Microbulbifer sp. GL-2: one gene and its partner. The protein of the gene in region 1 binds, or shares a complex with, the protein of each later gene. Links are inferred from orthologs where the notes say so. Each region holds a gene or a part of one and is shown in the gene's direction. Other genes may lie near its edges.

Region 1 (8,230 bases):
TCCGGTTAGGGATTGCTTGCACTTGGCAATTTTATCGGCGGTCCCGGAGGCGACCACTTCTCCGCCATGCACGCCAGCACCGGGGCCGATATCGACAATAAAGTCGGCACTACGGATCGCGTCTTCATCGTGCTCAACGACGATCACTGTATTACCGATATCTCGTAGATGAGTGAGGGTATTCAATAGACGCTCGTTATCCCGCTGGTGCAAGCCAATGGAAGGCTCGTCGAGGATATACATCACACCGACAAGGCCGGCGCCGATCTGACTTGCGAGGCGGATGCGCTGGGCTTCACCGCCGGATAATGTTTCTGCACTGCGGTTCAGGGTCAGGTAATTGAGGCCCACGTCTACCAGGAAGCGGAAGCGATCGCGCAATTCCTTGAGGATTTTATCGGCAATTTCTTTTTGAGCGCCTTTGAAGGTGAGTTGGTGATCGAAGTATTCAAAGGCATCACCCACTGGCAATTCGGTGACTTGAGCGAGGGTACGGTTGTCCACAAAGACATGGCGCGCCTCACGGCGCAGGCGGGTGCCAAGGCACTCGGGACATTTCTGTGTGCTCAGATATTTCGCCAGCTCTTCGCGCACCGATTGGGATTCGGTATCCCGGTAGCGACGCTGGAAGTTGGGGATAATGCCCTCAAAGGTGTGCTGCCGCACGGTGACGTCACCGCGATCGTTGACATAGCTGAAGTCAATCTCTTCGTCGCCGCTGCCTTGCAAAATAACCTTGCGGTGGGTTTTGCGCAGTTTTTTCCATGGTTTGTCGAGATCGAAGCCATAATGCTCGGCGAGGGAGTCGAGCATATGGTAGTAGTAAATATTACGACGGTCCCAGCCTCGGATTGCGCCTTCGGAGATACTGCTCTCCTGATCGAGGATTACCTTGTCTTCATCGAAGAACTGCTTAACTCCCAAGCCATCACAGCTGGGGCAGGCACCGGCAGGGTTGTTGAAGGAAAACAGGCGCGGTTCAAGCTCGTCCAGTGAATAGTCACACACTGGGCAGGCGTGGCGGGCGGAGAATAGGCGTTCTTCCTGATCACCATCCATAAAGCTGATAGAGGCAATACCATCAGTGAGATTCAGGGCGGTCTCGAAGGATTCAGCCAGGCGCAACTGCAGGTCTTTACGTACTTTAAAGCGGTCAACTACCACTTCCACAGTATGCTTACGACGTTTATCCAACTTTGGGGTATCGTCCAGGTCGCAGGTCACGCCGTCGATACGCGCGCGCACAAAGCCGTCGCGACGCAGTTGTTCGAACACATGCTGGTGTTCACCCTTGCGGTCCCGAACCACTGGAGCAAGCAGCATAATTTTGCTGCCCTCCGGTAGAGCTAATACCTGATCCACCATCTGGCTTATGGTTTGGGCCTGAAGAGGCTCATCATGCTCCGGGCAACGAGGCTCGCCTACACGCGCAAACAGCAGCCTGAGGTAGTCATATATCTCAGTGATAGTGCCTACAGTCGAGCGCGGATTGTGGGAGGTGGATTTCTGCTCAATGGATATTGCTGGTGACAGCCCCTCCACGGTATCGACATCCGGCTTCTCCATCATCGATAGGAACTGGCGCGCATAGGTGGAAAGGGACTCCACATAGCGGCGCTGGCCCTCGGCATAGAGTGTGTCGAATGCCAGGGAGGATTTACCGGAGCCAGACAGCCCGGTAATCACGATCAGTTTGTCGCGGGGAATGTCGAGATCGATATTCTTCAGGTTGTGGGTGCGCGCACCCCTTACATAAATCGTGTCCACGCTCTACCTATCTGCTGATGATACTGGGCCGGGTCTCGGACTTGCTCCGCTCAGGGCGATCACAACTGCGGTGCCGGAAAAACGGTCAAGTATAAACTCGCCACCCGATGTGCCAAAATCGTCTGTCGCAAATTTCCAACAGCCAGAAGAAAAGTTGAAGTGATGATCCCTGTAATTCTCTGCGGTGGTACAGGCTCCCGCTTGTGGCCACTCTCCCGTGAGGCCTACCCCAAGCAATTTCTGCCATTAATCGGCAGCGAAACCATGCTGCAGGCTACGGTGCGACGGCTGGAGGGTATACAGCAGTTGCAGGCCCCCATTTTAGTGTGCAATGAGGAGCATCGTTTTGCCGCAGCAGAACAGCTGCAGGAGATTGGCCATGGAGCCCAGACGATCCTACTGGAGCCCTGTGCACGCAATACGGCGCCGGCTATCGCTCTCGCGGCGCTAGCGGCATTGGAGGCTGGTGAGGACCCATTGCTGCTCGTGTTGCCGGCAGATCATGTCGTGGCTGATGTGACAGCTTTTCAGAAAGCAGCGCAGACGGCACAGACCCTGGCGGGGCTCGGGCACCTGGTAACCTTTGGTATTGTGCCGACCCGGGCCGAAACCGGCTATGGCTACATTCGCCGTGGAGAGGTTTTGGCTGCTGAAGCGTGGAGAGTGGCGGAATTTGTCGAAAAGCCGGATACGAATACTGCTGAGTCCTATCTGGCTGGTGGAGAATACTCCTGGAATAGTGGCATGTTTCTGTTCCGGGCTTCTCGTTATCTGGAGGAGCTAAAAGAACACCGGAGCGATATTCTCGATGCTTGCCGCAGGGCTTTTGAAGGCGCTGTCCGGGATTTGGATTTTACCCGGGTGGACGGGGAAGCCTTTGCAGCCTGCGCTAAAGAGTCGGTGGATTATGCGGTGATGGAGCCCACCGAGTCCGCTGCGGTGGTGCCTATGGACGCGGGTTGGAGCGATGTGGGTTCCTGGCTCGGACTCTGGGAACTGGCGGAGCGGGATGCCGATGACAATCTGCTGCAGGGAGATGTCTTGCTGCAGGATAGTGAAAGCTGTCTTGTGCGGGCGGAGAGTCGTCTGGTTAGCCTATTAGGTGTGAAAGACCTGGTGGTTGTCGATACTGATGATGCCCTGTTGATCGCCGAAAAGCAGCGGGTACAGGATGTTAAGAAGCTTGTGAGCAGCCTCAAGCGCTCCGGGCGCAGTGAGGCTCGGCGCCATCGCAAAGTCGATCGGCCCTGGGGCTATTACGATTCTATTGATGCTGGGCCACGCTTCCAGGTAAAGCGTATTGTGGTCAAGCCGGGGCAGCAGCTGTCCCTGCAAATGCATCATCACCGGGCCGAACACTGGATCGTGGTGCGCGGTACTGCCAAGGTTACCCGCGGTGATGAAGAGTTGTTGATTACTGAGAATCAGTCCACCTACATCCCTCTGGGGGTGGTACATAGACTGGAAAACCCGGGAACCATTCCCCTCGAGCTTATAGAGGTCCAATCCGGTAGCTATCTCGGGGAGGATGATATCGTTCGCTTTGATGATGACTATGGCCGTGGTTAGAAATGCCCAAAACTTGTACGGCTTCCCCTACAGCCTGGCGGCTGTGCGCTGTACAATGCGCGCCCAATTTGACGCTGTTCCGGGAACTGCATGAATTCCATTGAGCGCCGGGCCCTGGGCGGGCTGGCTTCCCTTTATGTCTTTCGTATGCTCGGCCTGTTTATGGTGCTGCCGGTTCTCACAGTTTACGGTGAAGGCTACCGCGATAGCACACCGATGCTGCTGGGCCTGGCCATGGGCGCCTATGGACTGAGCCAGGCACTATTGCAGATTCCCTTGGGGCTTCTTTCTGACCGCTGGGGCCGCAAACCTGTTATCTATACCGGTCTGGCCCTGTTTGCCATTGGCAGTGTGGTTGCCGCGCAGACAGATTCGGTCTACGGCCTGATTGTGGGCAGAATTCTGCAGGGTTGTGGTGCTATTGCCGCGGCGGTCATGGCCTTGGTTGCCGATCTCACGCGGGATGAGAAGCGGGGCATAGCAATGGCTGTGATCGGGGCATCCATCGGTGTGGCGTTTATGTTGGCAGTGATACTTGGCCCGGCACTTGCGGGAGCTGGTGGCCTGCCGGCTATTTTCTGGCTTACCTCGGGGTTGGCTGTACTGGGGATGCTGTTAGTCTGGCGAATAGTGCCGACTCCCCAAGTCGCAAAGCGCCCGGCGGTTTTTAGTGGTGGTTTTCGCAAGGTTCTAAGCAACGGCCTTACCTGGAGATTGGTTTCTGGGGCTTTCTTTTCCCACCTTTTGTTGACTGCCATGTTCGTTGCGTTGCCGCTGGTGCTGGTCGACAGGCTTGGATGGCCGGCAGAGGAGCACTGGAAGCTATACGGCCCGCTAATGCTGGGTACTTTCATTCTGATGTTGCCCCTGATGCGGGTGGCTGAGCGCAGCGGTAAGGCTGGCACGGCTTTGAACTTCGCCTGTGTTGCCCTGGCCGGGGGCAGCGCGGCATTGTTGCCGATGAATGGTCCTGTAGCTGTAGTATTGCTGTTGGGGATTTTCTTTACCGGTTTCAACCTGCTTGAAGCTCTGTTACCTGCACAGTTGACCCGCAAAGCACCTGAGGATGCCCGTGGTGCCGCTTCGGGGCTCTACGCTACTTTGCAGTTTTTCGGCACTTTTGTTGGTGGAAGTCTGGGCGGCTACCTGTTTGGTCTTGGGGGTGCCGGTGCAGTGGCATGGCTTGGCTTTATCGTACTGCTGGCCTGGATTTTACTCTGGTGGTTGCTGCGTGAACGAGCGTCAGATGCCCGAGAGGGTAGTGCTTACTAACTGGTGGTGTCTGTTGTATGCTGCTGGATAAAAATACACTGGTTGCCATTCTGGGTGACCACGCATTGTCGATGTGAGTGAACTCACATTTTTAATTTTTGAATGATTATTACCTGGGTCGGACCTGGGGCGAAGAGAGGAGAGGGCTATGGCCAGGGGGATCAATAAAGTAATTCTGATCGGTAATCTGGGAAACGATCCGGAAACCAAATATATGCCGAGTGGCGGTGCTGTCACCAATGTGAGCCTGGCCACGAGTGAGAGCTGGAAGGACAAGCAGACCGGACAGCAGCAGGAGCGAACCGAGTGGCACCGAGTGGTGTTCTTCAACCGCCTGGCTGAGATTGCCGGTGAGTACTTGCGTAAGGGCTCTAAAGTGTACATTGAGGGCTCATTGCGCACCCGTAAATGGCAGGACAAGAATAGCGGCCAGGACCGCTACACTACCGAGATTGTTGCCAGTGAAATGCAGATGCTCGACGGACGTGGAGAGCAGGGCGGTTTTGGCCAGGGTATGGGTGGTGCTGGAATGGGTGCTGCAGGTATGGGCGGTCAGTCTGTGGGCGGAGGCCAGGGGGGCTACGAACAGCAGGGTGGTTTCCAGGGAGGCTACCAGCAAGGCAGCCAGGACTCTTTTGCACAAGGGCGCACAGCCCCATCACCGATGGCGCCATCCAACAAGCAGCAGCCTCAGCAGCAGCCCAACCAGGGGGCCACTGGAGGCTTCGATAACAGCTTTGACGACGATATTCCCTTCTAAGACTGGTCTATCCAGTGTCTGATCTACATACCGGCTACAAGCCGGATACGGTCGCGGTCATTACTGCCGGTAACGATATCGACGGCGCGCTGCAGAAACGTCTGCAGCGCGCCGGATTTCGTGTGCAGCAACTATCACCCACAGAACTCGACCAGCTGCGTCCTGGAGCAATTGCAATTAATGCTTCAGCCTGTGCTGATGACCAGGGCATGCCTGAAGCCTTGCAGGTGGCTAAGCAGTTAGCTGGAAGCCCCTGCCAGCATGTTATTCACCTTTCTTCCTATCAGGTTTTCGCCGGTGGTGAGCAACGCAGATATGATGAGGACGAAGTGGCGGATCCGCAGGCCCGTAGTGGGCGTCAGTGGTTGGCGTGTGAGCGCGCCCTGGGTGATTTGGAGAACCTGGCTATCCTGCGGTTTGGCTGGATGGTGGACAGCAACCAGGACGCCCTTCTTGGGCGGGTGTTGCGCGGCTTTGTAGCGGGAGAACCCCTCGAGTTGGATGGTCTCAATAATGGTAACCCTGTCACTGTTCTCGATATGGCTCGTGTGACGGTAGCAGCTGCACAACAATTGGCTAGTGGTGCCAGTGTCTCAGGGATTTATCACTACGGAAGTTCGGATAGTTGCACTGCTATTGAATTTGCATTGGAAGTTGTGGAGCGGGCGCAATCATTCCACGATGAAGAGCGGTTTGCGCAGCTGAGTACGCTGGAGGATTCAGACCAGAGAGATCGAAGTGTTGTACTTGCTTGTGGCAAGTTGCGTGACGTTTTTGGTATCCAGCAACATAGTTGGCGCCAGGGACTTACCCGGCAGGTAGAGCTTTGGCTGGAGCGTTTGGGGGCGGAGAAGTCTGTGTAGGTTCAGATACCCTCAATAATAAAAAGGCGCCATTAGGCGCCTTTTTATTAACTCGTCTTAATCCATCAGACTTTGTCGAAGATCAGGCAGGCGTTGGTGCCACCAAAACCAAAACTGTTGGACATGGCTCGTTTGATATCACAGTCGCGAATGTTGGTGACCAGGTCCATACCCTCGGCTGCTGGGTCCAGTTTGTCTACATTGGCGGATGCGGCGATAAAGTTGTTTTGCATCATCAGCAGGCTGTAAATAGCCTCTTGAACACCGGCGGCACCGAGGGAGTGGCCTGTTAGCGACTTGGTTGAGGCAAATGCCGGAACCTTGTCGCCGAAGACTTCGCGCATTGCTTTCAGCTCAGCTATATCTCCAACGGGGGTTGAGGTACCGTGGGTATTGATGTAATCCACGTTACCCTGCAGGCCTTTGCCATCCATACCTGCGAGCGCCTGCTGCATACAACGGGTTGCACCTTCCCCGCTGGGGGCGACCATATCGTAGCCGTCAGAGGTTGCCCCATAACCGGTCAGCTCTGCATAGATAGTGGCGCCGCGCGCAACGGCGTGTTCCATCTCTTCCAATACCAAGCAGCCGCCACCGCCAGCAATTACAAAACCGTCGCGTTCGGCATCGTAGGGGCGGGAGGCCTTGGTGGGCTCATCGTTATATTTGCTTGAGAGTGCGCCCATGGCATCGAATAAGTGGGTAAGGCTCCAGGCGAGTTCCTCACCGCCTCCGGCAAAGACAACGTCTTGCTTACCCATCTGGATCAGCTCGGCCCCGTGTCCAATGCAGTGCGCACTGGTGGCACATGCAGAGGAAATGCTGTAGTTGACCCCTTTAATTTTAAAAGGAGTAGCGAGGCAGGCGGATACAGTGCTGTTCATGACCTGAGGTACCCGGTAGGCACCAACACGTCTCACCCCTTTCGTCTTAAGAGTGTGAGCGGCATCGATAATCTGTTGTGTGGATGTGCCACCTGAGCCCATTACAATGCCCGAGCGCGGGTTGGATATTTCGCGCTCCTGCAGGCCTGACATGTCGATAGCCTCGCGCATGGCGATATACGCGTAGGCAGCGGCATCTCCCATAAAGCGGAGTTGCTTTCTATCGATGTGCTCCTTGAAGTCGATATCCACAGGGCCTGCAACCTGGCTGCGCAGGCCGAGTTCCTGGTATTCCTCTTGGAAGCGGATTCCGCTGCGTCCAGCCTTCAGCGAGGCGGTGACTTCTTCTGTATTGGTGCCGATACAGGATGTAATACCCATTCCGGTAATGACTACCCGACGCATAGTGGTCTCCAGCATAGCTTGTCGGTAGAGTACTTCATAAATTCTACCGATAGTGGTTTTCAGTGTGTTTAAAAATTATCGGTACGGGTAAATAAGCCTACGCGAAGATCCTTGGCTGTGTAAATTTCACGACCGTCAACTGAAACTGTGCCATCACCAATTCCCATAACAAGCCTGCGTTCAACGATGCGGCTCATTTGGATGTGGTAGGTGACTTTCTTGCTGGTAGGCAAGATCTGACCGGTAAATTTGACCTCACCACAACCGAGGGCACGGCCGTGCCCGGGGTTGCCCTTCCAAGCTAAAAAGTAGCCGAGTAGCTGCCACATCGCATCCAGGCCGAGACAGCCGGGCATTACCGGGTCGCCGGGAAAGTGGCAGTCGAAAAACCATAGGTCGGGGTGTATGTCCAGTTCCGCGATCAGCTCTCCCTTGCCGAAGGCTCCGCCTTCCTTTGAGATGTGCGTGATGCGATCCAGCATCAGCATGTTGGGAGCGGGGAGCTGTGCATTGCCAGGGCCAAACATCTTACCCTGGGAGCAAGCTAGTAGCTCCTCTCTGCTATAGGTGCTTTTTTGAACAAAATTACTCATCTTTTCCCCGTTAGTGGGTGGTTACGCAATCCATACTGGGCGTTTTTGTAAGAGCGGGCATTCTAAGGGCTCTGTGTCGCTTGTCTAGTCGGTCAGGGCTGTTTTTGTGACTGGCGC
Region 2 (8,181 bases), 450 kb from region 1 along the record:
CAGATCGGCCAGCGCCACTTCGGCATCGCTATCCGCCAGTTTGTCGGACAGGTGCGCGAGCAACATGCCGAACTGGGTACCCCAATCGCCCATATGGTTTTGGCGCACAACCTTATGGCCCTGGAACTCCAACAGGCGCGCCAGGGCGTCGCCGATGATGGTGGTGCGCAGGTGGCCCACGTGCATCTCTTTGGCCAGGTTGGGGTGGGAATAGTCAATGACTACGGTCTTGGGCTCTTCAACCGAGGCGATATTCAGGCGCTTGTCGCCTTGGGCGGACAATAGTTGCTGGCTCAGCCACTGTTCACTCAGATGGATGTTTAAGAAGCCAGGGCCTGCAATCTCGACCTTTTCGATCATATCGCCCTTGTCCAGTTGCTCAAGGATCTTGCTGGCCAGCTCGCGCGGGTTGGTACCCATGCGTTTGGCAGCGCCCATGGCGCCGTTGGCCTGGTAGTCGCCAAATCCGGCTTTCTTCGCAGGTGCCACGAAGGGGCCGCATTCTTCGGGGATACCGGCGGCGAGCATGGCGGCCTGGAATTTATCGGAGAGGAGTTGGCGAATATTCATAGAGTGAAGCGCTGTCTTAGATTCGTGGAAACGCCGAATTTTAATGGGCGGTGGCGGCTTTGCAACCAGCGTTTGCGGGCTATAGCTGTTAGTCCCAGTTCAAATCTGTGTACAGGTGTCCAGTTGGCGCGGCGGTGAGTGGTATGATGCCGCCAAATTATGGAGGTACCGTGAGTTCAAGCACACTTTATTGGCATGATTATGAAACCTGGGGCGTAGACCCGGGTGTAGATAAGCCGGCGCAGTTTGCCGGTATCAGGACCGACGAGGAACTCAATATCGTCGGTGAGCCACTGATGATTTACTGCCGCCCTTCGGTAGACTGCCTGCCGCAACCGTTGGCCAGCCTGGTTACTGGTATCAGCCCGCAAAAGGCTATGGCTGAAGGTGTGCCGGAAATCGAATTTATCCAGCGTATCCTCGCTGAGCTGGGCACTCCCAGGACTTGTGGCGTTGGCTACAACAGTTTGCGTTTTGATGACGAAGTAACCCGTTACACCCTGTATCGCAACCTGCTCGACCCCTATGAGCGCGAGTGGCGCTCCGGAAACAGCCGCTGGGATATTATAGATATGGTGCGCCTCACCTATGCCCTGCGCCCGCAAGGTATTCAGTGGCCGACCCGCGAGGACGGCGCGCCTTCTTTCCGCCTGGAAGAGTTGACCGCCGCGAATGGTATTGCCCACGAGGGCGCCCACGATGCTCTATCCGATGTCCACGCCACTATTGATATGGCGAGGTTAATTCGCAAGCAGCAGCCGAAACTATACGATTATGTGTTCCGCCTGCGCCGTAAACAGGAAGCGGCGAAAATGCTCGATATGCGCGAGCGCCGCCCACTGCTGCATATTTCCGGCAAGGTCTCTGCTACACACGGTCATTTGACTTATGTGATGCCACTGGCCAGCCATCCGGTTAACCGCAATGCGGTTATCGTCGCCAACCTGGCGATGGACCCGGAGCCTCTGTTCGACCTGGATGCCGATGCTTTGCGTGAACGTCTCTACACCGCCCGCGATAAGCTCCGCGAAGGAGAACTGCCTGTGGGACTGAAGCTGGTGCATTTGAACAAGTGCCCTGTGTTGGCTCCAGCGAATATGCTCGACGACAAGCGCGCTGCCGAACTGGGCATCGACCGTGCAGCCTGTGAAGCCAACTGGCAAAAGCTCAAGGATATGGATCTGACCGAGAAGCTGCACAACGTATTCCTGGATCGCGAATTTCCACAGAAAGATGTTGAAGCTGACCTTTACGGTGGTTTCCTCAGTGATGCAGATCGGGATATCTGCCGCGAGCTTCACCGTGGACTGGCTGCCCGTGGGCCCGAAGCACTGGCCGGTGAAGTGCCATTTAGTGACAAACGCCTGCCGGAGTTGCTGTTCCGCATGCGTGCGCGCAATTTTCCCGAGACCCTGTCCGAGGAAGAGCATCAGCGCTGGCAGATCTGGTGCTTCCAGCGTTTAACTGATCCCACCGTAGGGGCCTCTATCACGCTCGAAGACTACTTCCGACAGCTGTCCGAACTGAGGGTGCAGTACCCGGAGCGGATCCCACTGATAACCGAGCTGGAAAACTGGGGCGATAGCCTGTTGGCCTGACCCTGGCTTTTCCTGTCCGCGGCGTATCCGGGCTGGGCTCTATGGCAGCGCCCGAGTAGAATGCCGCTGGCGAATACCCGGCGTCCACAAGACGCAACCCTTGGAGTAACCATGGACTTTATCGGAGCCAATATTTTATCCGTCAGCCAGTTCGAGCGTGCCGATATAGAGCACGTTTTTGATGTGGCCGACGCTATGACCCCCTACGCTCGCCGCGAGAAGGTGACTCGGGTTCTGGAGGGGGCGATTCTCGGCAATATGTTTATGGAGCCGAGTACCCGTACCCGCCTCAGCTTCGGGGCAGCCTTCAACCTGCTGGGCGGTACTGTGCGTGAAACTGTTGGAATTACCGCCAGTGCCATGGCCAAGGGGGAATCCCTCTACGATACGGCACGGGTGCTGTCTGGCTACAGTGATGTGATCTGTATGCGCCATCCGCAAGAGGGTTCTGTAGCCGAGTTTGCTGCAGCGAGCCGGGTACCGGTGGTGAATGGTGGTGACGGCGCCAACGAGCACCCCACCCAGGCCCTGCTTGACCTCTATACCATCCGCAAGGAACTGGCCGCCCACGGGCGCACCTTGGATGATTTTCGTATCGCCATGATCGGTGATCTCAAGCACGGTCGTACAGTGCACTCACTGTGCAAACTGTTGAGCCTGTTCGGTAAGGTGCAGGTAGTGCTGGTATCCCCGCCGGAGCTGGCCATGCCGGAAGGGGTAGTGGAGAAGCTGAGTGCTGTCGGGCACGCTGTGACAGTCACTGACCAGCTGGAATCTTCGATTACAGATGTGGATATTGTGTATTCCACTCGTATTCAAGAGGAGCGTTTCGCTTCCCAGGAGGAGGCCAACCTGTACCGTGGCCGTTTCCGTTTGAACCGGGAGATCTTTACTCGCAATGCTCAGCCGAATACGGTGATTATGCATCCTCTGCCCAGAGATTCCCGCGCGGAAGCCAATGAGTTGGATACTGATTTGAACGAGCATCCCAGTCTTGCGATTTTCCGCCAGACGGACAACGGTCTGCTGGTGCGTATGGCACTGTTTGCCTTGCTGTTGGGGGTGGAAGGCCAGGTGAACAAGTATGCCCGCGAAGTGAATTGGTTTAGTCGCCGTAACCCGGTATAAGGTTGATTGGCCCCGTTTTCAGATAGCGCCGCTTTTTTCTGTTAATCTGATTAAGTTGGCTCGGCCTGTCTTGCTACTACAGGTCGGGGCACTTTCGCAAACGCATCAGGGAAAGGTGCATGTTGAATCAGAGTTCGCCTGCGGTTTTCTCTCGCAGCATCGCTGTCCTGGCGCTGTTTTTCACGGTATTAATTTGCAAAAGTGCCGCGCAGGAGGGGGCCTTTCCTCATGTCGCACTTCTGTCTATTGATGGCGCCATAGGCCCAGCCACTACGGATTACTTCAAGCGCGCCACAGAGGAAGCTGGTGAGCGCGGCGCAGAATTAATCATTGTACATATCGATACCCCTGGCGGCCTCGACGCTGCTTCCCGCGATATTATTCAGCATATTCTCTCCTCTCCAATTCCTATTGCTACTTATGTCTACCCATCTGGCGCCCGTGCCGCCAGTGCTGGTACTTATATCCTTTATGCCAGCCAGATAGCGGCTATGGCTCCAGCCACAACGCTTGGCGCCGCCACACCAGTGCAGATTGGTGGGCCACCGGGCACGCCAACCCCAGGTGGTAAGCCCCAGGAGAATGAAAAAAAAGAGGATAAAGAAAATAAGGAAGGGGAAAACGAAGAAGGAAAGAAAGAGGAGAAGCCACTTTCTGGAACTGCGATGGAACGCAAAGTAGTCAATGATTCTGTCGCATTTATTCGCGGTCTGGCTCAGCGTCACGGACGAAACGCGGACTGGGCGGAAAAGGCGGTGCGCGAAGCGGCAACCCTGACTGCATCGGAAGCCCTTGAAATGAATGTAGTGGATATTGTCGCCAAGAACGATCAAGACTTGCTAAAACAGATTGCCGGTCGCCAGGTTTCTCTTGATTCCGGGGAGATCACAATATCGGCGGGAATCGCAGAATTACCCATAGAAACCTACGAGCCGGATTGGCGCAACGAATTGTTGGCGCTGATTACCAATCCTCAGGTGGCTTATATTCTCCTGTTAATCGGTATCTACGGCTTGATATTTGAAGGTTATAGTCCCGGTGCTTTTGTGCCGGGGATCGTCGGAGTTATCTGTCTATTATTGGCATTTTATGCGCTTCAGGTTCTGCCGATTAATTATGCAGGACTGGCGCTTATTATTGTTGGCGCACTGTTAATTGTGGCGGAAGTATTTATGCCCAGTTTTGGCGCCCTGGGCATTGGTGGAATTATTGCGTTGGTGATTGGCTCGGTAATGTTGATTGATACTGATGTACCCGGCATGCAGGTTTCGAGAAAGCTGATTGGTGCAATTGCCGGGGTAAGTGGGCTCTTTTTATTGACTTTTTTCCTGGCTGTGGGCAGAAGCCTGCGTACGCCGCGTGTCGCTGCAGACCAGGCTCTTGTAGGGCGTTCTGCGGTAGTCAGTGATGTCACGGAAACTGAAGTACTGGTACATCTGGATGGGGAAATCTGGAAGGCTCAATGTGAAAGTCCTCTGGAGCCCGGTCAACGCGTACGTGTGATCGCTCAGCATGGTTTGCTCCTGTATGTGGAACCAGGTTAGGAATTTGGTTAGATCGACCTGTGGGCTTAAATAATTTCGCCTGCAGATTTCAGGTGGTGAGAACAGGGAGAGAGGAAGATGGTCAGCTATTTTATTGGTCTGCTAGTGCTCGCGGTGGTATTGCTGCTGATGTATGCCATCCGCATCCTGCGGGAATACGAGCGCGCAGTGGTGTTTTTTCTCGGACGTTTCCAAACAGTCAAAGGTCCTGGCCTGATCATTATTATACCCATCATCCAGACTATGGAGCGAGTGGATTTACGCACCGTAGTGATGGATGTGCCCACCCAGGATGTAATCAGTCGCGATAACGTTTCGGTGAAGGTGAATGCGGTTGTCTATTACCGAGTGATTAACCCACAATCCGCCATTATTAATGTGGAGTTTTATCACGAAGCGGTAAGCCAGCTATCCCAGACAACCTTGCGATCAGTATTAGGTAAACATGAGCTGGATGAAATGCTTTCCGAGCGCGACAAGCTCAATGTGGATATTCAAAATATCCTGGACGAACAAACAGATGCCTGGGGTGTGAAAGTCACCAATGTTGAAATTAAGCATATCGATCTCGATGAGAGTATGGTCCGCGCGATAGCCCAGCAGGCCGAAGCAGAACGGGCGCGGCGCGCCAAGGTTATTCATGCGGAAGGTGAAGCCCAGGCGGCTCTGAAACTTACTGAGGCGGCCGATCAACTATCCAAGAATGCCAATGCGATTACCTTGCGCTATATGCAGACGATGATTGACATCGCTGGGGCCAATAACAGTTCAACTTTGGTGTTCCCGTTGCCGCTCGACTTGATTAAGCCATTGCTTAAACATGGTCCAGAGACCAGCAGCTAAGTAACCTGTTGGTTTGTGGTAATGGATTTGGGGTTTCTCTACCCAAATAAATAATGCAGAAAATAGACGAAGAAAAGAAAATTGAATTAAAAGTAATTTATTGAAAATACAAAAAAAGCCGCAGGGTAAATGCGGCCTTTTTTGTGTAAGAAAATGCTCTCCAGAAATTCTTTAAAGTAGCTTCCTCAGCAGGCTGCGGGTAGAGCTATCCCAGTCTTCCGGTATTTCACCGTCGGCAGCTTTATGAATTTTTGAACTCAATTGTTTGCCCAGTTCCACGCCCCACTGATCGAAAGGGTTAATGCCGAGTAAGCAGCCACCCACATAAACTTTGTGTTCATACAATGCCAGCAGAGCACCCAGGTGTTGCGGATCGAGTTTGTCCAGAATCAGCGTATTGCTGGGGCGGTTGCCTGGGATCACTTTGTGGGGGGCCAATGCATGGGCTTCGCGGTGGGTATAGCCGGTTTCTTCCAGCTCCTGGCGCGCCTCGTGCAAGGATTTCCCGCGCAGTAAGGCTTGGCTCTGGCTGATACAGCAAGCAAGTAGCCATCGGTGTTGCTCATGCAATTCTGATGTGGGTTCTTTCACCGCGATAAAATCTGCGGGAATCAGATCGGTACCCTGGTGCAATAGCTGGTGAAATGAGTGTTGGCCGTTGGTGCCCTCGGTGCCCCAGATCACGCTGCCGCTGGGATAGCCCAATGCCTGGCCGTCCTTATCCACGCTCTTGCCCAGGCTCTCCATATCCAGCTGTTGCAGCCAGGCCGGGAACTTAGCCAACCGCTGGGCGTAGGGCAGTACCACCTGGCTGCTGGTGTTCCAGCACTGGCGGTACCAGAACTGTACAAGAGCCATCATCACCGGCAGGTTTTCTCGCAAGGGTGCACTGGCAAAATGCTGGTCCATGGCATGAGCGCCTTGCAGTAACTGCTCAAAAACCTCGTAGCCGCAGGCCAAAACAATTGGCAGGCCAATGGCGGACCACAATGAATAGCGGCCACCCACCCAATTCCACATGGGGAAGATATTTTCCGGGGCAATACCGAAATCCTGTGCCGCAACTATATTACTGCTCACGGCGACGAAATGTTGGGCCAACTGCTTGTCATCACACCCAGCAGCAACCATCCAGCGGCGTGCGGAAAGTGCATTCTCGCGGGTTTCCAGGGTAGAGAAAGATTTGGAGGCAACGATAAACAGGGTTTCCTCCGGGTTGAGGCCCTTGAGGGTGTCACTGAGATCGGCACCGTCAACATTCGCTACAAAATGGACCTGAACCCCTTCCCTGTGCCATGGGCTCAGGGCCTCGACCACCATGCGAGGGCCGAGATCAGAGCCGCCGATGCCGATATTAACAATATGGCGAACAGGCTTGCCACTAAACCCCAGCCAACTTTGGTTGTGGACTTTCTCGGCAAATTGTTTCATCTGCGTACGACAGTCTGTAACCGCGCGCTCGTGATCGTTTTTCGGTTCACCCTGGAAGCGCAGGGCGGTATGCAGGGCAGGGCGATGCTCGGTATTGTTAACATTGGCACCGCTAAGAAGCGCGGAGATCTGGCCGCTCAAATCCTGATCTTCGGCATAATCGAGTAAAAGCTGAAGAGTGTCCTGGCGCAGGTGGTTCTTACTAAAGTCCAGGTAAATACCTGCGGCTTCACAGCTGAAATTTGCTGTGCGCTGTGTATCCGTAGCGAATAGTTCACGCAGCGACCACTTGTATTGTTCAAAGTGGGATTGCAATTGTCGAATAGCGGCGGCGCGACTCAATGCCAAAGTTTCACTTGTCATGGTAATTGCTGGTTAACTCTCTTGTGAGCGGTTTCTTATTTCGAATATCACACAAGCTTATGGGGCTTGATTTTAAAAAGCTGGCAATGCTAACGCATTCCATGCTCCGGGCTGGCGCCCGAGGCGTTACAGTGTATTACAGGGGATTGTTTCAGGTAAGAATGGGTTACCCAAAAGACAAATGCCGCTCGTGAAAGCGGCATTTGGTGGTGATTCATACTAAATAAAGCTTTTGTGTGCAGGTATCTATCAGCTCCGATTTGTTCAAAACCTCATTTAGTATGAATCACCACGCTGGTTCTGCTCAAAAGTGATTTTACTTCACCACTTTCATACAGCGTACTCTGTCTGAAGCCATCCAGCAGTCAGCATCTGCGGGGCAGGCCATTGAAAGAGGAATTTGTTCAGCGCCGGGTGGGCAGTAAGCTGGAGGTGCCGGAGGGCTACAGCAACCTGCTAGAACCAGTGCACTGATAATTCCGATTAAGTACTTGGCTGGAGTGAAATTCATCCCCTAACTCCTTTCCGTTGATGTAGACATTAGCATAGCCAATAAAACGTCACCTGTTGGTCAGCTTTGTAAAATGCTCTCTACAAAGATACCGCCTAGTTGAGTGTAATAGGCGAAGGGATTAAATAGCTGCCAAGCTTAAACTCTGGAAAAAAGTCGTGCCATTTTATTGTGTTTTTGGCCTGTAAAAATC

The links.
Region 2: the proteins of ssb (region 1) and sbcB are in contact, whole or in part, in a crystal structure (PDB 3C94), measured with the Escherichia coli proteins. The link is inferred for Microbulbifer sp. GL-2 from one-to-one orthologs.

What each region holds. Positions count from the first base shown.
Region 1 is NZ_AP019807.1:880,914-889,143, reverse strand. The notes cover bases 3,572-6,562. They hold ssb (single-stranded DNA-binding protein), read left to right. Parts: upstream 3,572-4,756; coding sequence 4,757-5,368; downstream 5,369-6,562. Other genes in these bases: fabB (beta-ketoacyl-ACP synthase I), read right to left, coding at 6,297-6,562; GL2_RS03920 (sugar nucleotide-binding protein), read left to right, coding at 5,383-6,231; GL2_RS03930 (MFS transporter), read left to right, coding at 3,572-4,608. In the rest of the region: excinuclease ABC subunit UvrA, read right to left, coding at 1-1,767; GL2_RS03935 (mannose-1-phosphate guanylyltransferase/mannose-6-phosphate isomerase), read left to right, coding at 1,930-3,336; more of GL2_RS03930, read left to right, coding at 3,427-3,571; more of fabB, read right to left, coding at 6,563-7,520; 3-hydroxyacyl-[acyl-carrier-protein] dehydratase FabA, read right to left, coding at 7,589-8,113. UniProt on the Escherichia coli protein: Plays an important role in DNA replication, recombination and repair. Binds to ssDNA and to an array of partner proteins to recruit them to their sites of action during DNA metabolism. Acts as a sliding platform that migrates on DNA via reptation.
Region 2 is NZ_AP019807.1:425,054-433,234, reverse strand. Bases 1-2,942 are described here. They hold sbcB (exodeoxyribonuclease I), read left to right. Parts: upstream 1-716; coding sequence 717-2,168; downstream 2,169-2,942. Other genes in these bases: GL2_RS01940 (aspartate carbamoyltransferase), read left to right, coding at 2,280-2,942; argS (arginine--tRNA ligase), read right to left, coding at 1-570. In the rest of the region: more of GL2_RS01940, read left to right, coding at 2,943-3,296; GL2_RS01935 (nodulation protein NfeD), read left to right, coding at 3,416-4,840; GL2_RS01930 (slipin family protein), read left to right, coding at 4,919-5,683; pgi (glucose-6-phosphate isomerase), read right to left, coding at 5,855-7,477; GL2_RS21375 (hypothetical protein), read right to left, coding at 7,794-7,988. UniProt on the Escherichia coli protein: Degrades single-stranded DNA (ssDNA) in a highly processive manner.